3 regions of the Psychrobacter sp. Rd 27.2 genome follow, and region 2 is predicted to be linked to each of the others. Evidence: predicted binding sites of a transcription regulator. Region 2 holds the regulator's gene; each other region holds the start of a gene.
What was found. The regulator PhoB, encoded in region 2, activates phosphate uptake and scavenging genes when phosphate is short. The targets are predictions, from matches to a motif close to TGTCATNAANCTGTCATAA.
Positions count from the first base shown of each region.

Region 1: the regulator PhoB is predicted to act here: its motif matches at 3,238-3,256, upstream of pstS (phosphate ABC transporter substrate-binding protein PstS).
Region 3: the regulator PhoB is predicted to act here: its motif matches at 4,796-4,814, upstream of BTV99_RS01525 (porin).

Region 1 covers NZ_MRYB01000004.1:178,914-185,454, reverse strand. The annotation lists gene pstA (phosphate ABC transporter permease PstA) at 1-769, opposite strand, end outside; gene pstC (phosphate ABC transporter permease subunit PstC) at 836-1,789, opposite strand; gene pstS (phosphate ABC transporter substrate-binding protein PstS) at 1,999-3,165, opposite strand; TPP riboswitch at 3,438-3,554, shown strand; gene thiC (phosphomethylpyrimidine synthase ThiC) at 3,844-5,829, shown strand; gene BTV99_RS05575 (fructose bisphosphate aldolase) at 5,943-6,541, opposite strand, start outside.
Region 2 covers NZ_MRYB01000016.1:43,124-49,664, reverse strand. The annotation lists gene BTV99_RS11700 (M23 family metallopeptidase) at 157-777, shown strand; gene phoR (phosphate regulon sensor histidine kinase PhoR) at 865-1,956, opposite strand; gene phoB (phosphate regulon transcriptional regulator PhoB) at 2,126-2,830, opposite strand; gene dtd (D-aminoacyl-tRNA deacylase) at 3,018-3,473, opposite strand; gene asd (archaetidylserine decarboxylase) at 3,585-4,421, shown strand; gene BTV99_RS11675 (HD family hydrolase) at 4,699-5,352, opposite strand; gene BTV99_RS11670 (isochorismatase family protein) at 5,504-6,079, opposite strand; gene fadA (acetyl-CoA C-acyltransferase FadA) at 6,349-6,541, opposite strand, start outside.
Region 3 covers NZ_MRYB01000001.1:358,084-364,624, reverse strand. The annotation lists gene BTV99_RS01545 (heavy-metal-associated domain-containing protein) at 1-20, opposite strand, end outside; gene BTV99_RS01540 (heavy-metal-associated domain-containing protein) at 306-560, opposite strand; gene kdsA (3-deoxy-8-phosphooctulonate synthase) at 597-1,472, opposite strand; gene BTV99_RS01530 (CTP synthase) at 1,788-3,422, opposite strand; gene BTV99_RS01525 (porin) at 3,610-4,659, opposite strand; gene BTV99_RS01520 (malate synthase G) at 5,280-6,541, opposite strand, start outside.

The DNA of each region.
Region 1 (6,541 bases), on a different contig from region 2:
TAGTATTTGGTAAGTTAGCAATCGGCTGGCCCATATCGGTACTAAAGTATTGATTATTCAATGCCGTAAATAGCAATGGCGCGGTCTCACCGGTGATTCTGGCAAAGGCTAATAGCACACCGGTGGTCAGCCCCGCTCGAGCCGCCTTAATCGTCACTTGCGTGACCATCTTCCACTTCGGCGTGCCCAGTGCATAGGCCGCTTCACGAATGCTATTGGGCACCAGATTGAGCATGTTTTCTGTCGTGCGTACCACCACTGGCACCACAATCAGTGCCAATGCTAGTGCACCCGCCCACCCAGAGAAGCTTTGACCTTTGACCATCAGCGCATAAATAAACAGACCAATGACAATCGATGGAGCAGAGAGCAAAATATCATTTAAAAAGCGCGTCACTTTGCCAAGCAGGCTGCCTTGCGCAAATTCAGACAAATAAATCCCTGTCATCAGGCCAATGGGCGCACCGATAAACAATCCTGAAAACGCCAACATCACCGAACCGACAATGGCGTTACGTAGGCCGCCTTCGCTCATCGGCGGCGGGGTATCGGCGGTAAAGATAGGCATCTGTATCATGCCCTGAAAGCCTTCGACAAACAGCGTCACCAATATCCAAAACAGCCAAATCAAGCCAAATACCATCGCCGACATGGCAAAACCCAAACCCAGCTTATTGGCCCAGCGCCGTTTGTTATAAAGGCGCTTGTCGTAGCGGCTATCAAAGCCAGTCTGCGCAGGTAACGCTGAGTGCATCGCATTAGTAGGCATAAAACTCATTTCCCATATTTTCATCAGTACCAATAATCATCAAAACCTATCAAATCAATCGAATCATTAGCGGTTGCCTGCTTTTTGGTCCATACGCATTAGCATGAGCTTAGCCAGCGACAGCACAATAAAGGTGATGATAAATAGTATGAGGCCAAGGTGCAGCAGCGAGGCCAAATGCAGCTCACTGGATGCTTCGGCAAACTCATTGGCCAGTGCTGAGGTAATGGTGACGCCAGAGGTAAACAGACTTGGACTGATATTAAAGGCGTTACCAATAAGGAAGGTCACGGCCATGGTCTCGCCCAGCGCCCGACCCAGTCCCAAGATGACACCACCGACCACGCCTGCCTTGGTATAGGGCAAGATAATCTTAAACATCACTTCCCAAGTGGTCGCACCCATGCCATAAGCCGATTCTTTGAGCAGGTCTGGCACGACAGAGAAAACATCACGCATGGTAGCTGCAATAAAAGGAATGATCATAATGGCAAGCACTAGTGAAGCGGTAAACATACCGAGACCCATTGGCGCACCGGTAAACAGCTTACCGATGATAGGCAAAGGGCCAACGTGTTCGATAAACCACGGCTGAATGTGATCGCCAAAAAACGGCGCAAAGACGAACAGCCCCCACATACCGTAGATGATAGAGGGAATACCTGCCAGCAGCTCAATGGCGATGCCGAGAGGCTTTTTTAAGAAATTCGGACACATCTCGGTCAAAAATATGGCAATGCCAAAGCTGACGGGTACAGCGATTAAAATAGCAATAAACGACGTCACCAGCGTGCCATAGATCGGCGCCAGCGCACCGTACTCATTGGCAACCGTGTCCCAGTTGTTACTGGTATAAAACCCGAGACCAAATGCTTGAATACTCGGCCAAGCGCCAATGATCAAAGAGAGCAAAATACCGCCCAATGATAGCAGCACGAGGATAGCAAATGCCTTGGTGGCATTGACAAATAGTGCATCGTAACGTTTTTGTTTTGCCAGTTGCGACCTTAAATCATTCATAAGTGTCTCAGCATTAAATAATATTAAATCAAAATCTTGAAAAGACTCATCAGGTCTTATCACAGCAAACGAAACCTTAATAAAGGGTGCTATTAACGGTAATGGATGACGCAACTTTTGAATTTGTTGTGATAAAACCTTTGAGACAACCACCGGAGAATAGGTGTCTCAAAGGGGCTTACAAGTACTGCTATACATATATAGACAAACTACTGAGCTGGAGTGTAGACAGGCTGTCCATCATGGCCTTTGACCTCATTCCACTTGTCTTTAAACAGTGCCACTGCGGTATCAGAGAAAGGCACATAATCAAGCGCCATGGCACTATCATCACCTTGGGCATACGCCCAATCAAAGAAGTTCAACACGCCAGCCACTTGCTGCGGGTTTTCTGGCTGCTTATGTACCAAGATAAAGGTGGCAGCGGCGATGGGCCACGCTTGCTCGGTCTCAGAGTTGGTGATGACTTTATAAAAGCCTGCTTGCTGTGACCAATCGATATCACCTGCCGCAGCAAAGGTCTCAGCAGATGGCTGCACGAAGTTGCCCGCCGCGTTTTTGAGGGCAGCGTGCGCCATGTTGTTTTGCTTGGCGTAAGCATACTCGACGTAGCCGATAGCGTTTTTCATGCGGTTGACGTAGCTTGATACGCCCTCGTTGCCTTTGCCGCCTGCCCCTGTGGCAGAGGTTGGCCATTTGACGGTTTTATCGACACCCACGCTGTTTTTCCAGTCAGTTGAAACCTTCGCCAAATAATCGGTAAAGTTAAAGGTCGTGCCTGAGCCATCTGAGCGAAACACGGTGGTAATGGCAGCATCTGGCAGGGTCAAATCTGGGTTCAAGGCGGTGATGGCAGGGTCATTCCATTTGCTAATCTTACCCAGATAAATATCGGCTAAGGTTGCGCCGTCCAGCTTTAGCTCACCTGGCCCCACGCCATCGATATTGACAATCGGTACCACACCACCGATAACGGTCGGAAACTGAATAAGGCCTGCCGCGTCCAGCTCTTCAGGGGTCATCGGGGCGTCAGATGCGCCAAAGTCGACGGTTTTTGCTTGGATTTGTTTGATACCGCCTGAGGAGCCGATAGACTGATAGTTGACCTGACCGCCAGTCGCGGCATTATAGTCATAGGACCATTTGGCATAGATAGGCTGCGGGAACGACGCGCCCGCACCAGTGATGTTCATGGCGATGTTTTCAGCTGATTTAAAATCGCTTGCTGGAGAGGATGTCGCTGTGTTGGTGGTTTCGGCCACTGTCGCCGCGCTGGTGTCACTCTGCGCTGCTGACTCTGCGGTGTCGGTGGATTTATTACAAGCGGTGAGTACTAAGGTGCAACTAACGGCGACTGCCAATAACGAATAACGCATGTAGGACTCCTAAAGTTTGACAACGATTGAACAAAGCATGATTGGTGACATGTGTGACATCTTGACAAGTTTTTATGACAGTTTGATGACAACCGCCCAACTCTTTTATGTGCGTGACAAATAGGGTCAAATCAGTCGGCGCTTGAGGCTAACACTCATTAGCCTGCGTGTCATAACTCACGGTATTTTGCACACGTTGACTGACATACCGATGGTCAAACACCAGTAGCCCTCATGGCAGAAGTTTGTTAGTATGAGACTGATTTACAACACTGACAGACTCGGGGTGCGGTGTACGAATGGCTGACTGCCTTTGTACATTCGCTGAGAGATCACCCGCCGAACCTGATGCGGTTAGTACCGACGCAGGGAAGTCTTCAGCACTTTATTATGTATGGCAAAGACGGGCAGAAATGCCTTGTTATCCTCATGACTGTTAGCCTAAATACCCGCTTGGTGGTGCTAAGCTTTATAGGGTTAAGTAGTGCTCAATAATGATGAGGGATACCAAGCGTCGCTTACAGGTTGATGACATCCTCCGCGAAGGCAGGTTTTCGCGATGATAGATTTGACAGCCAGTAACGACGACGCAGAAAAAATTGTCTAGATGATAAGTGCTACCCCCGCAGCTTCTGGCGGTGTTGCTTTTATTCAAAAACCAACACGCTAGGACAGCATATGACAACCTCAACCCTACCTCCAAAGACCCAGAAAAACGCCTCTGACAAAAAAGCTGACGCGCTAAAAACCCCTGCGCACCGTAGCGCCAAAGACACGCGCTTTGAAGAAGACGCGCGCGACCTACACCGCATTCTCCCCGCCTCGCAAAAAGTCTATATCGAAGGCTCTAGACCTGATATTCAAGTGCCGATGCGCAAGATTACGCTGGATCCCACGCCTATTCAGGGCGTTGATGAGTCCGACTGGGAGCAAAACCCGCCTTTTTATGTTTATGACACCTCAGGCGTCTATACCGACCCTGATGCCCAAATTGACCTAACCCGCGGCTTGCCCAAACTGCGCGAGGGCTGGATAGCCGAGCGCGGTGATACAGAGCAGCTAAGCGGTTTGTCCAGCTCATACGGGCAAGCGCGTGCGCGTGATATCACCACAGCCAATCTACGGTTTGCCCATATCGATAAGCCGCGCCGCGCCAAAAAAGTCAATGGTAAAGCAGGCAATGTCACCCAGATGCACTATGCGCGCCGCGGTATCATCACCCCTGAGATGGAATATATCGCCATTCGTGAGACGCAAAAGCAGCATGAGCTGACCGATATGCGTCAGCATGACGGCGAAAGCTTTGGTGCCAACACCCCAAAAATCATCACCCCTGAGTTTGTACGTAGCGAGGTCGCGGCCGGTCGCGCCATCATCCCGAATAATATCAATCACCCTGAGTCTGAGCCGATGATTATCGGGCGTAATTTTTTGGTAAAGATTAACGCCAATATCGGTAACTCAGCGCTCGGCTCCTCTATCGATGAAGAAGTCTCGAAGATGACATGGGCGACGCGCTGGGGCGCAGATACCATCATGGATTTGTCGACAGGCAATCATATCCACGAGACCCGTGAATGGCTGATTCGTAACTCGCCTGTGCCCATCGGTACGGTACCGATTTATCAAGCATTAGAAAAAGTCGACGGCATCGCCGAAGACCTAACGTGGGAGATATTTCGCGATACACTTATCGAGCAAGCTGAACAAGGCGTTGATTACTTTACCATTCATGCAGGCGTGCTGCTGCGCTATGTGCCACTGACGGCCAATCGCTTGACAGGTATCGTCTCGCGTGGCGGCTCGATCATGGCGCAGTGGTGCCTTGCCCATCATACAGAGAGTTTTTTATACACGCATTTTGAAGAGATTTGTGAGATCATGAAGCAGTACGATGTGGCTTTTAGTCTAGGCGATGGTCTGCGTCCTGGCTGCTTGCAAGATGCTAATGACGAAGCGCAGTTCGGTGAGCTGCGCACGCTTGGTGAGCTGACAAAAATCGCATGGCAGCACGATGTACAGGTGATGATCGAAGGCCCCGGACATGTGGCGATGAACCGCATCAAAGAAAATATGGACTTGCAGCTAGAGACTTGCAGCGATGCGCCGTTTTATACTTTAGGGCCGCTGACCACCGATATCGCACCCGGTTATGACCATATCACCAGTGCTATCGGTGCGGCGATGATTGGCTGGTTTGGCACCGCCATGCTCTGTTATGTGACACCAAAAGAGCATTTAGGACTGCCGAATAAAAAGGATGTGAAAGACGGTATTATCACGTATAAAATCGCCGCGCATGCTGCTGATCTCGCCAAGGGCCACCCAGGCGCGCAAGCTCGCGATAATGCCTTGTCCAAAGCGCGCTTTGAGTTCCGCTGGGATGATCAGTTTAATCTGGCACTCGATCCTGATACCGCCCGCGAATACCACGATGAAACGCTGCCAAAAGACGCGCATAAATCGGCACACTTTTGCTCGATGTGTGGGCCTAAGTTTTGCTCGATGAAAATCACCCAAAACGTCCGTGAGTACGCCAAGGGTTTGGATGCGGCAGAAAGCTTAGGCACAGAAGCGATGAGTGCAGCTGATATTGAACAAGGCATGCAAGAGATGACTGAAAAATATCATAGCGAGGGTCGACAGCTGTATAAAGAGGTATAACTTCTCTAATTTGACAGCTGTATATTTAATTACTTTATATAGCAAAAAGCTCGCTTCTACATGCATAAGAAGCGAGCTTTTTTATGATAAGTATTTCTTGGCCAAAGAGCTGTTTACACATTTGAGGCCTGATAGATCTCTGCAATCGAGGCATTCATGGTATCAGCAAACTCTTTATCGCTTTGTTGTTTGCTCAACCCTTCGGTAAACGCGCGTGAGAAGCTGGCAATCATACCAGGATTTTGCTTAAGCTTTTCGCAGGCCTCACGACGACTATAACCGCCAGACAATGCCACGACTTTGAGCACTTTTGGATGATCGATCAGCTCTTGATAGAATCCGCCGTCGGTGGGCAAGGTTAGTTTGAGCATCACTTGATGGTCGTCATTTAGACGCTCAAGGTTACGCAAAATATCCGCTTTGAGTATCACTTCACACTCATGCTTTTGGGCGCTATCGATATTAACCTCAGGCTCTACGATAGGCATAAAGCCTTTGGAGAGGATTTGCTTAGCCACATCAAACTGCTGCTGTACCACCAGCTCAATCCCATCGACACTTGGCTCATAAATGACTGAGCGCATTTTGGTGCCAAATACCGGATAGTTTTTGGCTTTATCCAGTAGCGCGTCTAGCTCTGGCATCGGGCGCATGACTTGTACGCCGCTCATTTGCTCGGCCAAACCCTTATCCACCTTCAAAAACGGCACGA
Region 2 (6,541 bases):
TGTTTTATCCAGCGCAAACAACGCACGGTATCCCATAGACTGCCTTGTGTTTATGGGGCTAAAAGCCAAAGATAACAAGCAGATATAACAATGCGATACAAACCTGCTAGCGCAGGTCTCTTATAATATCTATGACCATACTGACAAAGGATCGCTATGATCGCCGATGGCAACAAGCCACCACCAAGGCCCAATCCACCACCGCGGCCTAGGTTTTTTCGCCGCCTGCTCAAACTGCTGATTAGAGCAGCAGTATTGTTGATGTTATTGTTTGTATTAGACAGATTATGGCCCAGCATCAGCCAGCAAACCCAATCCTTTGTCATCGCCAAATGGCAACAGCTCAGCTTATTGCAGCAAGATCTGCCAACAGAAAACAGCCTGCCCTCGCCACTGCCTCAGCAAAACCTAAGCGACACGTGGGGCGCAGCGCGCAGTCAAGGCCGCACACACGAAGGGATCGATATATTTGCCGCGCGAGGCACACCGATACAAGCGACGACAGCAGGCATCGTCAGTAAGGTTGGCGAAAACACCCTAGGCGGGCGTGTGGTGGTCATCGTCGGTCCTGGCGGCGCTGGCCACTACTATGCGCACTTAGAGGAGTATGCCGATATCGCCCCCAATGACTGGGTCGATGCGGGTGATATCATCGGCTATGTCGGCGATAGCGGCATCGCCAAGGGCACACCGCCGCACTTACATTATGGGATTTATATCCAAGGCAATGCGGTCAACCCCTACCCGCTTTTGCAAAAATCCGAGCCTGCCCGGTAGCCTGTCATGATAAGCACGACGATTGCTTGCGTATCCATCTGACATTGGCTAATAGCCATCAAATATTATATTAATAGCCATCAAACCTCAGCTAATGGCCGCAGAGCGCACGTAATTTGGCGGAAACACCGCACTAAATGTCGAGCCGCTGCCTTCTACCGACTTGATTTGTAGGTTGGTTTCATGCTGGTATAAGACGTGTTTGACGATAGCCAGCCCTAAGCCTGTGCCACCTGTGGCACGGCTACGACCCTTGTCGATACGATAAAAACGCTCTGTCAGGCGGGCAATGTGCTGCGGCGCAATACCGATGCCATTGTCCTCGACGGCGAAACGGCAACCCTCTGCTGTTTTGGTCCAGCTGATGGTGATATCGCCACCTTTTGGCGTGTATTTAATCGCATTGATCACCAGGTTGGATAAGGCACTGGTCAGATATATCTCTGAGCCGTACAGCCCATCATAGGTATCTATCTGTAGATGGATGCTATGACCGTACTCTTGATTGTAGGCCTGTGCATCATCATAGATATGAGTCAGCAGCTTGATCATATCGATATAATGCAGCTCATGAGTCTCTTCGATTTCGATACGCGATAGCAGCAATAAATCATTGACGATTCTATTCATGCGCGCTGTCTGCTGGGTCATCAGCTCAAAGCCGCGCTTCCAGTGCGGCGGCATGTCTGGCTGATCCGAAAAGTTCTCTAAATACCCCATCATCACGGTCAGCGGCGTACGCAGCTCATGCGAAACGTTGGCCACAAAGTCGCGGCGCATCTCTTCTAGATGATGCAGACGCGTCACATCGTAGATGATCAATAGCTTTTCGTCGGCAAATGGGGTCAGCTCACACTTTAAATAGCGCTCAGGCGCGCGCCATGACTTTATATGTACACCTTCGTCAGCCAGCGTCGGCGCTTGATAGTACTGACGAAACTCAGATGCGTCAATAAAGTCAAAAATACATCGGCCTTTATCTGCTGCCTGCAATAATAGTAAATCTTCAGCGGCCTGATTCCACCACTCCAGACCATCACTGTCATTGAGTAAAATCACCGCATCGCGCAGCGCCCGCAGCGCACTTCTTATTTTTTTTAATTGATCGGTGGTGTTTTGTAGCGCTATCGGCTCTGAGATATCTTGTTCGATACATTGCTTTGACATTATGTTACTCATCCATTTTTCGTGACCTATTTTTTGCCCTACTTGTTATCTCGTTATCATAATGATGATTATCTCTATCTGCTAAGTAGCCCTTACTGATAATCACTTACTGATAATTATGGTGATTATAGCTGGACTGGCAACAGAATTGCGGCGGCTATTTTGACAGTATGAGCGCCGATCACTTGGCCTCAACAACGCTTGAGAAGCGATAACCAGTACCGCGCACCGTTTGTATCAGCTTATCGCAGTCATGAGGGCGCAGCAGTTTGCGTAGGCGTTTGATATGCACATCGATGGTTCTGTCTTCGATATAGACATTGCCGCCCCACACTTGATCAAGCAGCTGGGTGCGCGTATAGGCACGCTCAGGATGACTCATAAAAAACGCCAACAACCGATATTCAGTCGGTCCGACATCGATGATTTGCCCAGACGCCATGACTCTCTGGCTTTTGGGGTCGAGGCTTAACTTGCCTATCTCAATAGTCTTGTCGGCGCTCAAAGCATTGCTACGGCGCAACACCGCTTTGATCCTTGAGATCAGCTCGCGCGTCGAAAAAGGCTTGGTCATATAATCATCTGCACCCGCATCCAGACCGTGCACCTTGCTGTCCTCTTCGCTTTTGGCTGTCAGCATGATGACGGGTATCTCAGCGAGTAGCTCATCACTTTTGAGCATACGACAAAAATCAATGCCGCTTTTGTCCCCAGGCAGCATCCAATCTAGCAAAATCAGCGCTGGCCGATGGTCGACCACTTGTTGGTGCGCCTCTGATACGTCCGTTGCCTGCAAGCTATCAAAACCGGCCATCTCTAGCGTCATTACGACCATCTCGCGGATTGCAGGTTCGTCTTCAACAATCAAAATTTGCTCATTATACATAGGGTATTCTCAGTGATAAGGGACAAAACAGACGTATAAAAAAGAGCGATAATCACTCGCCACTGCTTGCCTATTAAACGCGGTAATTGTGACAGTTTGATGACATTTGTCATTTAAGCGGCTGCTATAGACCAAGCCACTTCCCTTAAACAGACGGCACTCACCATCATGATTCACATTTGATGCTTTAGCTCACGTCTAATATAAAATTCAGTGGCCCATCATTGATACTCGCAACCTGCATGTCTGCGCCAAACTGACCCGTCGATACCTGAGGGTGCTGACTGTTGGCATAGTCGACTAGCTGAGCAAACAGTACGCGCGCTGCCTCTGGTGGCATGGCACCGCCAAAATCAGGACGCCGGCCTTTGTCGGTCTTCGCCATCAGGGTGAACTGTGATATCAGCAGCAGCCCGCCAGCGACTTGCTGGACATTTTTGTCCAGTTTGCCATATTTGGTAGGGTCATCGTCGTTTTCAAAAATACGATAGCCAAGGATTTTATCAATCATTCGCTTGGCCGTTTGTAGGTCGTCTTCAGGCCCCAAGCCGATATATGCCAGCACGCCGCGCTCGATACGCCCGACACAACCCCCATCGACGCTGACGCTCGCACCATGTACCCGCTGTATCAATGCTTTCATTTATGCTCCCCTTACCAATTATGCTCATACAAACTTAGGCCGTCCATGATAAAATATCATCATTTATTTGCCTATTTATTACTCTCTCACCTTTATTTTGGTCGCCATATTATGAATGTATTCACCACCTTGCAGCAGCTTGTCCCGCAACAAAAGCTCAGTAAAGTCGCTGGCCGTTTGGCTGCCAGTCGCCACCCCTATGTCAAGCGCACCTTTATTCGTAGCTTTGCAAAAGCCTATCATATCAGCTTGGATGAGTATGAGCGCCAAAACTTAGGTGCTTATGAGAGCTTTAATGACTTTTTTACTCGCGAGTTAAAAGCAGACGCGCGCCCTATCGACGTCACGCCGCAGGGGGTTGTCAGCCCAGCTGACGGCATCATCTCGCAGCTCGGTCAGATTGACGATCATAAGCTTTTGCAAGCCAAAGGGCGCTACTATGATATCGGCCAACTGCTGGCCGATAGCGAAGATGGACATTATTTTGCCGATGGCAGTTTTGCCACAGTCTATCTGGCACCCAGCAATTATCACCGCGTGCATATGCCGTTTGCTGGTACCTTGACCAAAACCCGCTATGTGCCGGGCACGCTGTTTTCTGTCAACAACACCACGGCTGCCAACATACCTGATTTGTTTGCGCGCAATGAGCGCTTGGTGTGTCTGTTTGATACCGCCTACGGCAAAGCTGCGGTCGTGATGGTCGGTGCGATGATCGTCGCTGGTATCGAGACAGTCGCCACTGGCAAAATCAGCCGTACCGACGATATTCAAGAGGCCGAGCACGACATGAAGCTTGAAAAAGGCGATGAGCTTGGACGTTTTTATTTAGGTTCAACAGCAATAGTCGTGTTGCCAAAAGGCGCAGAAGCCGACTGGCAAGACAGCATGCAAGCCAATAGTGTGGTAAAAATGGGACAGCTATTGGGTATGGCTAACGCTAGATAATCTGTCTGTTTTTTTAAGACAAAACCCAGTCAAGCGCGAATAATCACGCTTGGCCGGGTTTTTTAATGGCTATCTATGTGACCATAGTTGATCAATCTAAAATAAGCACAGTGCTACTGGGATGATTTTGGGCAGCATCGAAGGGTCGCAGCACGCCTATTTTTTTTGGCATCGTGTGCCAGTTTTGCGCCGCTGCCGATAGGTGCCGCGGCCAGCGTTAGCCGTACCAAACTGACCCAAGCTGACCCAAGCTGACCCAAGCGAACGATTTTATTGGTCATGCATCGATTAGCCAGCCTTGCTTGGTCGCATAGTCGATACGCTGTGACAGCCAGTCATGAATAGGCGGAAAGCTGTCTTTGATAAAGGCATGCGCGCCAGCCACCTGCGAGCGCGTCACCCCCAGCTCAATCCACGTCTGCCCGTTGGTATTGAGGTTGAGCAAAAACGGCAATAAGCGATCCACCACCCGTAGCAGCTGCGCTTCTTTGCTATCGCCTGTCTCCTGTGCTTCCCAGACCGCTGCTAAGTTAGCAATGCCATTGCCACGCTCCGCTTGCAAGCGCGCCATGCCTTGACGCTCCTCGATATGCGCCGTATGACGCGTATTGTCGTATAAAAAAGTATCACCAGCATCAATCTCACCCAAATCATGAACCAGCGCCATCTTGAGCAGCTGCTCGTGATTGACGTCTAGCGCAAACAAGTCAGCAATCGACCAACACGCCATCGCCAAATGCCAAGAGTGCTCAGCTGAGTTTTCGCGGCGGGTGGTCTGGGTGACATAGCTGCGCCGATTGACGCGCTTTAGCGCATCTAATTCTAATAAAAAATGCGTCACATCATCGATATCGATATGATCAGCAGGCGCAGTACCCGTTAAGGGGTTGTCATTTGAAGGTGTCGGGTGGATTGAATGGTTGGATGGCATGGCTCTCTCTTAAGCAATCAGCAAATGTAGCGCTCATTTTAGTACAAAACCCGACCCTAGACGCAAAAATAGCGCTGATAGCCTCAAGCGCTATTTTTATATCTGACCCACACACTTGCGGCAGCACAAACAAAGCAATTTGGACAAAAGGCTATTTGATCAAATTGCTGATGGTTTTAAACGCTGGATCTTTACTACTGCGGCACAGCTCAAACAAGATAGACTCAACCGTGCTAATCACTCCACCTGCACGGCGAATACGGCGAATGGCTTGTTTTTTATCATACGGAAATCTCGAACCGACAGCGTCTCCGATGATGACCGGCTGCATACCGTTGTCTAACAAATCAAGCGCCGTTTGCATGACGCATACATGTGCCTCTGCCCCAAACAGTAACACAATACTGCGGTTTTGCTGCGCCAAATGGTGCCATGACTCATCGTTATCACACGCACTAAAGGTCACTTTTTCAAAGCTTTTGGCATTGTTATCTGCAAGCACCTCACGAATTTCAGGCAAGGTATCGCCAAGGCCTTTTTTATACTGCTCGTTGAGCATGATAGGGATATCAAGCGCCTGCAGCCCCTTAATCAGTGTCACGGTTTTTTTGACGATATTTTCGTGATCATAGATATGCGGGGTAAGGCGCTCTTGGACATCGATCAGCATCGCTTGGGTATTTTCGCGAGCGATACGATACGTGCGGTCGGTAATCATGGTAGACATAGTACACTCCTTGTACGACTGACAATGATAGCTATATTATAGTGCTGGCTTATAGGTTTTATTCATTTCATACGCTTGTTCGCTTCACTGTTATTTAGTCATAGATTTGTAGGGGCGTCAATGCAGATAATTTTTATTAACAACTTATGCACACGTTATAAACACGTGTTTGTCATACAATTTTTAGCATGCAACCATAAAAAAAACCCCAATCATAGAGATTGGAGTTTTTGTTAAATAAACCAGACTAACATTGCTCGTTAAAAGTCTTATACACGCTCAATCACAGTGGCGATACCTTGGCCAAGGCCGATACACATGGTTGCAAGGCCAAGCTCGGTGTCAGACTGCTCCATAGCGTTTAGCAAGGTAACCGTGATACGAGCACCTGAACACCCTAGTGGATGACCCAGTGCAATCGCGCCACCATTGATGTTGACGATGTCTTGCTTGTCCGTCAGG
Region 3 (6,541 bases), on a different contig from region 2:
ATACGAGTCTGGGTTGCCATGAGGGCCTCCTTATTGTTATATAATTAACCTAGTTTACAGTAAATACAGTCATTTACTAAGGGCGTGTCCTAGCATAAGCCCTATCAGAGCCAACAACAAGGCGCTTTGGTATGACTTTATTATCTAACGCCTTCATACTTTATATAATCAAATCCAAATAAATCAGATCCACGGCTGTCACGTCGTTTTTATATCGAATTGACTTTATCCAGCAGGCGATGCTCGACGCTCACTTTGCGACGTCAGTATCTTTTAATTGTGATAACTTTTAATTATGATAACTTTTAATCATGATAGCGTGGGTTTTGCGGCGCATCGATAGGATATGGCTGCGTCACATAATCGACCATGCTAATCGCCGCCGTTAGGGCATGAATACTGGTATCGGTATCATCATAACGCACGGTTGCTATACTGCTTGCCGCATCAAGGTCTATCGCGGTCACCCCTGTGATGTTTTTCAGCGCGGTCATCACACTGTCCAAGCCTTTGGCATCATCGATGTTTTCGATGCTGACTTGTGCTGTCTGAATCGCCATTATCTTATCCTCCTATCATGGGTTCCATTGACGGTATTAATGAGTATCTAACACCTCAAAACCTTTGACCAAGTCATCAATCTGTTTAAGCTGACGCAAAAACGGCTCCAACTGGCTGGTTCTGAGCGCACAGGGGCCATCGCATTTTGCCACTTCTGGATTTGGATGCGCCTCCAAAAACAGCCCCGCCAGTCCCGTTGCCATTCCTGCACGGGCAAGGGTGGTGATTTGCTCACGGCGACCGCCAGCACTGTCACTGCGCGCGCCTGGCTGCTGCAAACTATGGGTCACATCAAAAAACACCGGTACGTTCATTTGTTTCATGGTATCAAACCCGAGCATATCCACGACCAAATTGTTATAACCAAAGGCACTGCCGCGCTCACAAAGTATGAGCTTATCATTGCCACCTTCCAAGCATTTATTGATGATATGACGCATCTCATGCGGCGCTAAAAACTGCGCTTTTTTGATATTGATGATGGCATCTGTCTTTGCCATCGCATGCACCAAGTCAGTCTGACGCGACAAAAACGCAGGCAGCTGAATGATATCAGCGACCTCTGCGACCGGTGCGGCTTGATACGGCTCGTGTACATCGGTGATGATCGGTACTTGAAACTTTTCTTTGATTTGCCCCAGCCAGTCGATACCTTTTTCTAAGCCTGGGCCTCGATAAGAATGCAAACTAGAGCGATTGGCTTTATCAAAGCTGGCTTTAAACACATAGCCGATGCCCAAACGCTGACATATCTCGACATACTGCTCCGCAATCTCAAACGCCATCTCTTTCGATTCTAAGACATTTATGCCGCCAAACAACACAAACGGCTGATCATTACCGATCGTGATGGTGCTGTGACTGGGGGTGGTGAGCGTGATATGCGATTGCGCTGTGGTTAGATTGTCCATACCGCTATTTTCCTCTTTATTATAGTGATGTCTCTGCCTGATATTGTAACCGATAACCCAATGAAAGAAAGTATCCTAGCGTAATTAGACATGATCAAGCATTGTTATTGTCACTGCCCGACCAGCTAGGCATAACCCCCTGCATGTATAAAAGCAAAAAAGACCAATCCGAAGATCAGTCTTTTTATAGTAATGCTGTTATCGCATAACATTTATGATTGGTGCGAGCACAATTATTGCCGGCTCACTCATAGCTTTTTTAATAGTAGCAACTCTCTCTGCTAAACTAACGACTACTTCCTACTAAGCTAACAGCTACTTCGTTTCGCTATAGTCTTTTGCCGCTTTGACAAAGCTATTAAACAGCGGATGGCCACCACGAGGCGAGCTGGTAAATTCAGGATGGAACTGTACCGCGATAAACCATGGATGATCTGCAATCTCAACCGACTCAACCAAATGCTGTTTGGCAGAATAACCCGAGATACTCATACCCGCTTGCTCTAGTGGCTCGATATAACGATTGTTCATCTCATAACGATGGCGATGACGCTCAGTGATATTTTTGGTGCCATAAATCTGTGATAGCTTGCTACCAGCGACCAATTCTGCTTGCTGCGCGCCTAGGCGCATCGTGCCACCAAGATCTGAGTCATCGCTACGAATCTGTAGCTCGCCGCGCTCATCTAGCCATTCAGTGATCAGACCGATGATAGGCTCAGCGGCAGTACGATGAAACTCAGAAGAGTTGGCATCGATATGCAGCACATTACGGGCGTATTCAATCACCGCCAACTGCATACCCAGACAGATACCCAGATACGGCACTTTGTTTTCGCGGGCATAAGTGATGGCTCTCATTTTACCAGTGGTACCGCGCTCACCAAAACCACCTGGTACCAAAATCGCATCGGCATCGTTTAGACGCGCATACAGCTCATCGTCCGTCTCTAGTAGCTCAGCATCGATATAGTCAATTTTGACATCTGACTGATGCACGATACCGGCATGTAGCAACGCTTCGTTGATTGACTTATAAGCGTCTGGTAACTCGACATATTTGCCGACCATCGCCACCGTCACTACCGCTTCAGGGTTGAGCTGGGCTTCGACCACTTTGTCCCAATCGCTCAAATCCGCTTCTGGTACATCAAGACCAAAACGCTCACAGATTAGATCGTCAAGATCTTGCTCATGTAGGGTGCGCGGGATTTGATAGATGCTTTGGGCATCTTCACACATGATGACTGCGCGCTCTTCGACATTGGTAAACAGCGCAATCTTGCGGCGGTTGTCTTGCGAGATATGGTGCTCAGAGCGGCAGATGAGAATATCTGGCTGCAGACCGATAGAGCGTAGCTCTTTGACTGAATGCTGGGTCGGCTTGGTTTTGGTTTCGCCGGCACTGGCGATATAAGGCACCAGCGTTAAATGCATAAGCATAGCGCGATTGCGGCCAAGCTCTACTTGCATCTGACGTACGGCCTCCATAAATGGCAGCGACTCGATGTCACCGACTGTACCGCCAATCTCGATGATGGCGATATCGTAGCCTTCGCCACTGGCAAGAATCTTACTTTTGATTTCATCAGTGATGTGCGGGATGACCTGTACGGTACCACCCAGATACTCACCGCGGCGCTCTTTGTTTAGCACGTTTTGATAGATACGACCACTGGTAAAGTTGTTGCTCTTACTCATCTTAGAATGGCGTAAGAAGCGCTCATAATAGCCCAAATCTAAATCCGTCTCTGCGCCATCTTCGGTGACAAACACCTCACCATGCTGAAATGGGCTCATCGTACCTGGATCGACGTTGATATACGGATCCATCTTGGTCATCGTGACAGTCACGCCACGCGCTTCTAAGACCGCAGCAAGAGAAGCGGCGGTGATACCTTTTCCTAGTGAGGACACTACCCCACCGGTCACAAATATAAACTTGGTCATAGTACTCTTTCGGTAATTGGTAAAGAAGGATTTTACTAAAAATACGCCATAAAATATAGGGCAAAAATGCAAACTGTCTGAAACTCTTGTTTTCTACCTCAGCGGTAGACTTTTGTCACAAATAATACATACAACAAAAAAACCCACCCCGAAGGATGAGTTTTTTATTTATATTCTAATGGTTAGATTAGAATTTGTATTCTAGACCGCCACCAACTACAAATACTTCAGCATCACCAGTAATAGAGGTACCTGCAACTGTAACGTTATCAGCATTGTTCATACCTGCATAAGCATGTGCAATGATGTTGTCTTGATAGTAGTATTTACCACCAACAACGATTTGATCTGAATCAGCATTTTTCCAACCATTTAGGTTCGAGGTATTGTTATACTGGGTGTAGATAGTTGCTGGACGAGCAAAGTTGGCTAAGCCCATTGCTGCACTAAGAATGAAACCTTTTTCATCTTCATCGCCTGAGCCAGCGCCGTCAAAATCAGCTACTTGATATAAAGCACCCAATGTGATTGGAGCTGCAACATACTTGCCTAGGTCGACAGTTGCTGTACCACGGATGATATCACCATTGATGTTTTGGTCTTTATCGTACGCAACACCAGCAGTGAAGCCAGTACCTTGGTCAAACATTAGCGCAGCACCGAAACCATCGTCTTTGTTACCGTTATCTTCATCAGAGCTATACATGACAGAAAGTTGTAATGGTAGGTTATCGTACTTTGGAGTCATCCAAACGATTGAGCTGTTGATACGGCTACTATCAGCCATATTCAAACCACCTTGCTCTTCATTTGACTCAAGCTTGTTGCCACCTAGGTTATCCCAATAACCATCGTTAACGATTACGTTGTTTACATAATCTAAAGTAGATTGGTTTTTACCAGCACGGATCTCACCAAAGTTTTTGTTAACGACACCAAGATACGTATCACGGTTAGTGAAACCATCTTTATCACCGTCAACACGAGTACCATACTCTAGCTGATAGATAACGTCAGTGTTGGCAGTTAAGGCTTCAGAGCCTTTGATACCGATACGTGAAGAGTTAGAGTTAATCTCTACAGTGTCTTCATCATAATCATTTACGCTACCAGCTGCATCAAACTCAGCATTTACATAGTCGGCAGTAACAAATGCTTTACCATAGATAGTTGGAGCGGCATTGGCTGCAGAAACAGATAGAGCAGCAACGGCTGTAGCTAAAAGTAGTTTTTTCATGGGGTATCTCCACTTTACAATTGTAGTAATGAGCGAGCTATTATTAGCTGGTGCCCAATTGGTATCGTCACAAATCCTCAAAGATATAATGTGTAACTGGCTACCGAGATTAGTCAGAAACAAGTGTGGCGAAGTTTTATTACAGTAAGATGAAAAAACCATGACTTACATAACCAGCATCAAAAAAGTAACTGCCATGTAAACGTTGGTCTTTATCCTTCTGCTGCGTAACATCCGTTACCAAACTCATACTTCGAGTACAAGCATAACAACTTTGACATAATTTGCAACATATTTTTTTGTACTTTTAACGCGATATCTGGCGCACTCCATATCTTTTATAGCGCTCAGGCGTTAAAAAAAAACAGCCATACAATGCGCTTAAATACCAATGGTTTATCGTAAGTTTTATGACAAACCATTCGATTATGCCCACTGTATTGCGTACAAAAATAAAGCGCTACTTATTCACTGATAAGTAGCGCTTATAAGCGAAACAGCATTATCGCTATCTACTATCGACCCACTATCGACATCGGGTCAATATAGCCATGTAGCAATATATACATGCATCGACACAGCTTTTATGCCGATGCAATAGGATAGCGACGCACACTGGCTTAGACGTTGGCTTTTAGATCCAAGCGTGCTTGGTGCAATAGTGGCTCAGTGTAGCCGCTTGGCTGCTCGCGTCCTTTAAAGACGAGGTCACAGGCCGCTTTAAAGGCATAAGACTGCTCAAAGTTGTTTGCCATAGGCTGATAGCTACTGTCGCCGGCGTTTTGTTCATCGACAATCTTCGCCATACGCTTCATGGTATCCATGACTTGCTGCTCGCTGACCACACCGTGATGCAACCAGTTGGCGATATGCTGGCTTGAGATACGCAAAGTCGCACGGTCTTCCATCAGGCCCACGTCGTTGATGTCAGGCACTTTTGAGCAACCGACGCCTTGGTTTACCCAGCGTACCACGTACCCTAAGATGCCCTGCGCGTTGTTGTCCAGCTCTTGCTGTTTTTCTTCCTCTGTCCAGTTGGTGTCTTTGGCCAATGGAATGGTCAAGATATCGTCTAGGCTAGCACGCTCGCGTGATTTTAGGCTGTCTTGTACCTCGGCGACATTGACTTGATGATAATGCATGCTATGCAAGGTGGCGCCTGTCGGTGATGGTACCCAAGCGGTACTGGCACCAGATTTTGGATGCGCCGCCTTGGTCTCTAGCATCTCTTTCATCTCGTCAGGCTTGGCCCACATCCCTTTACCAATCTGCGCCACGCCCTGCAGGCCAGTTTCTAGACCGATATCGACGTTCCACTGCTCATAGGCGGGCTGCCATGCTTGCGACTTCATTTCGCCCTTGGGCACAAAGGCACCTGCGTTCATACTGGTATGCATCTCGTCGCCTGTACGATCCAAGAAGCCGGTATTAATAAAGATAACGCGCTCTTTGGCTTGGCGGATGGCTTCTTTTAGGTTTACCGTCATGCGGCGCTCTTCATCCATGATACCTATCTTGAGCGTATGGCGCTCTAGGCCGAGCAAGTCCTCTACCGCATTAAACAAATCATTGGCCATTTTAACTTCATCAGGGCCATGCATTTTTGGCTTGACGATATACATCGAGCCTTTGCGTGAGTTTGATAGCGCGTTTTTGCCTTTTAGATCGTTTAGCGTCAATAGCGGCGTGATCAAACCATCCATCAGGCCTTCAAAGATTTGCTCTTGACCATTGCCCAAATCGACCAAAATCGCTGGGTTTTGCATCAAGTGACCGACGTTACGAATCAAGAGCAATGAGCGACCTGGTAAGATCAGTGTGCCGCCCTCTGGTGTGGTGTACTCACGATCTGGGTTTTGCTTACGGGTGCGAGTTTTACCAC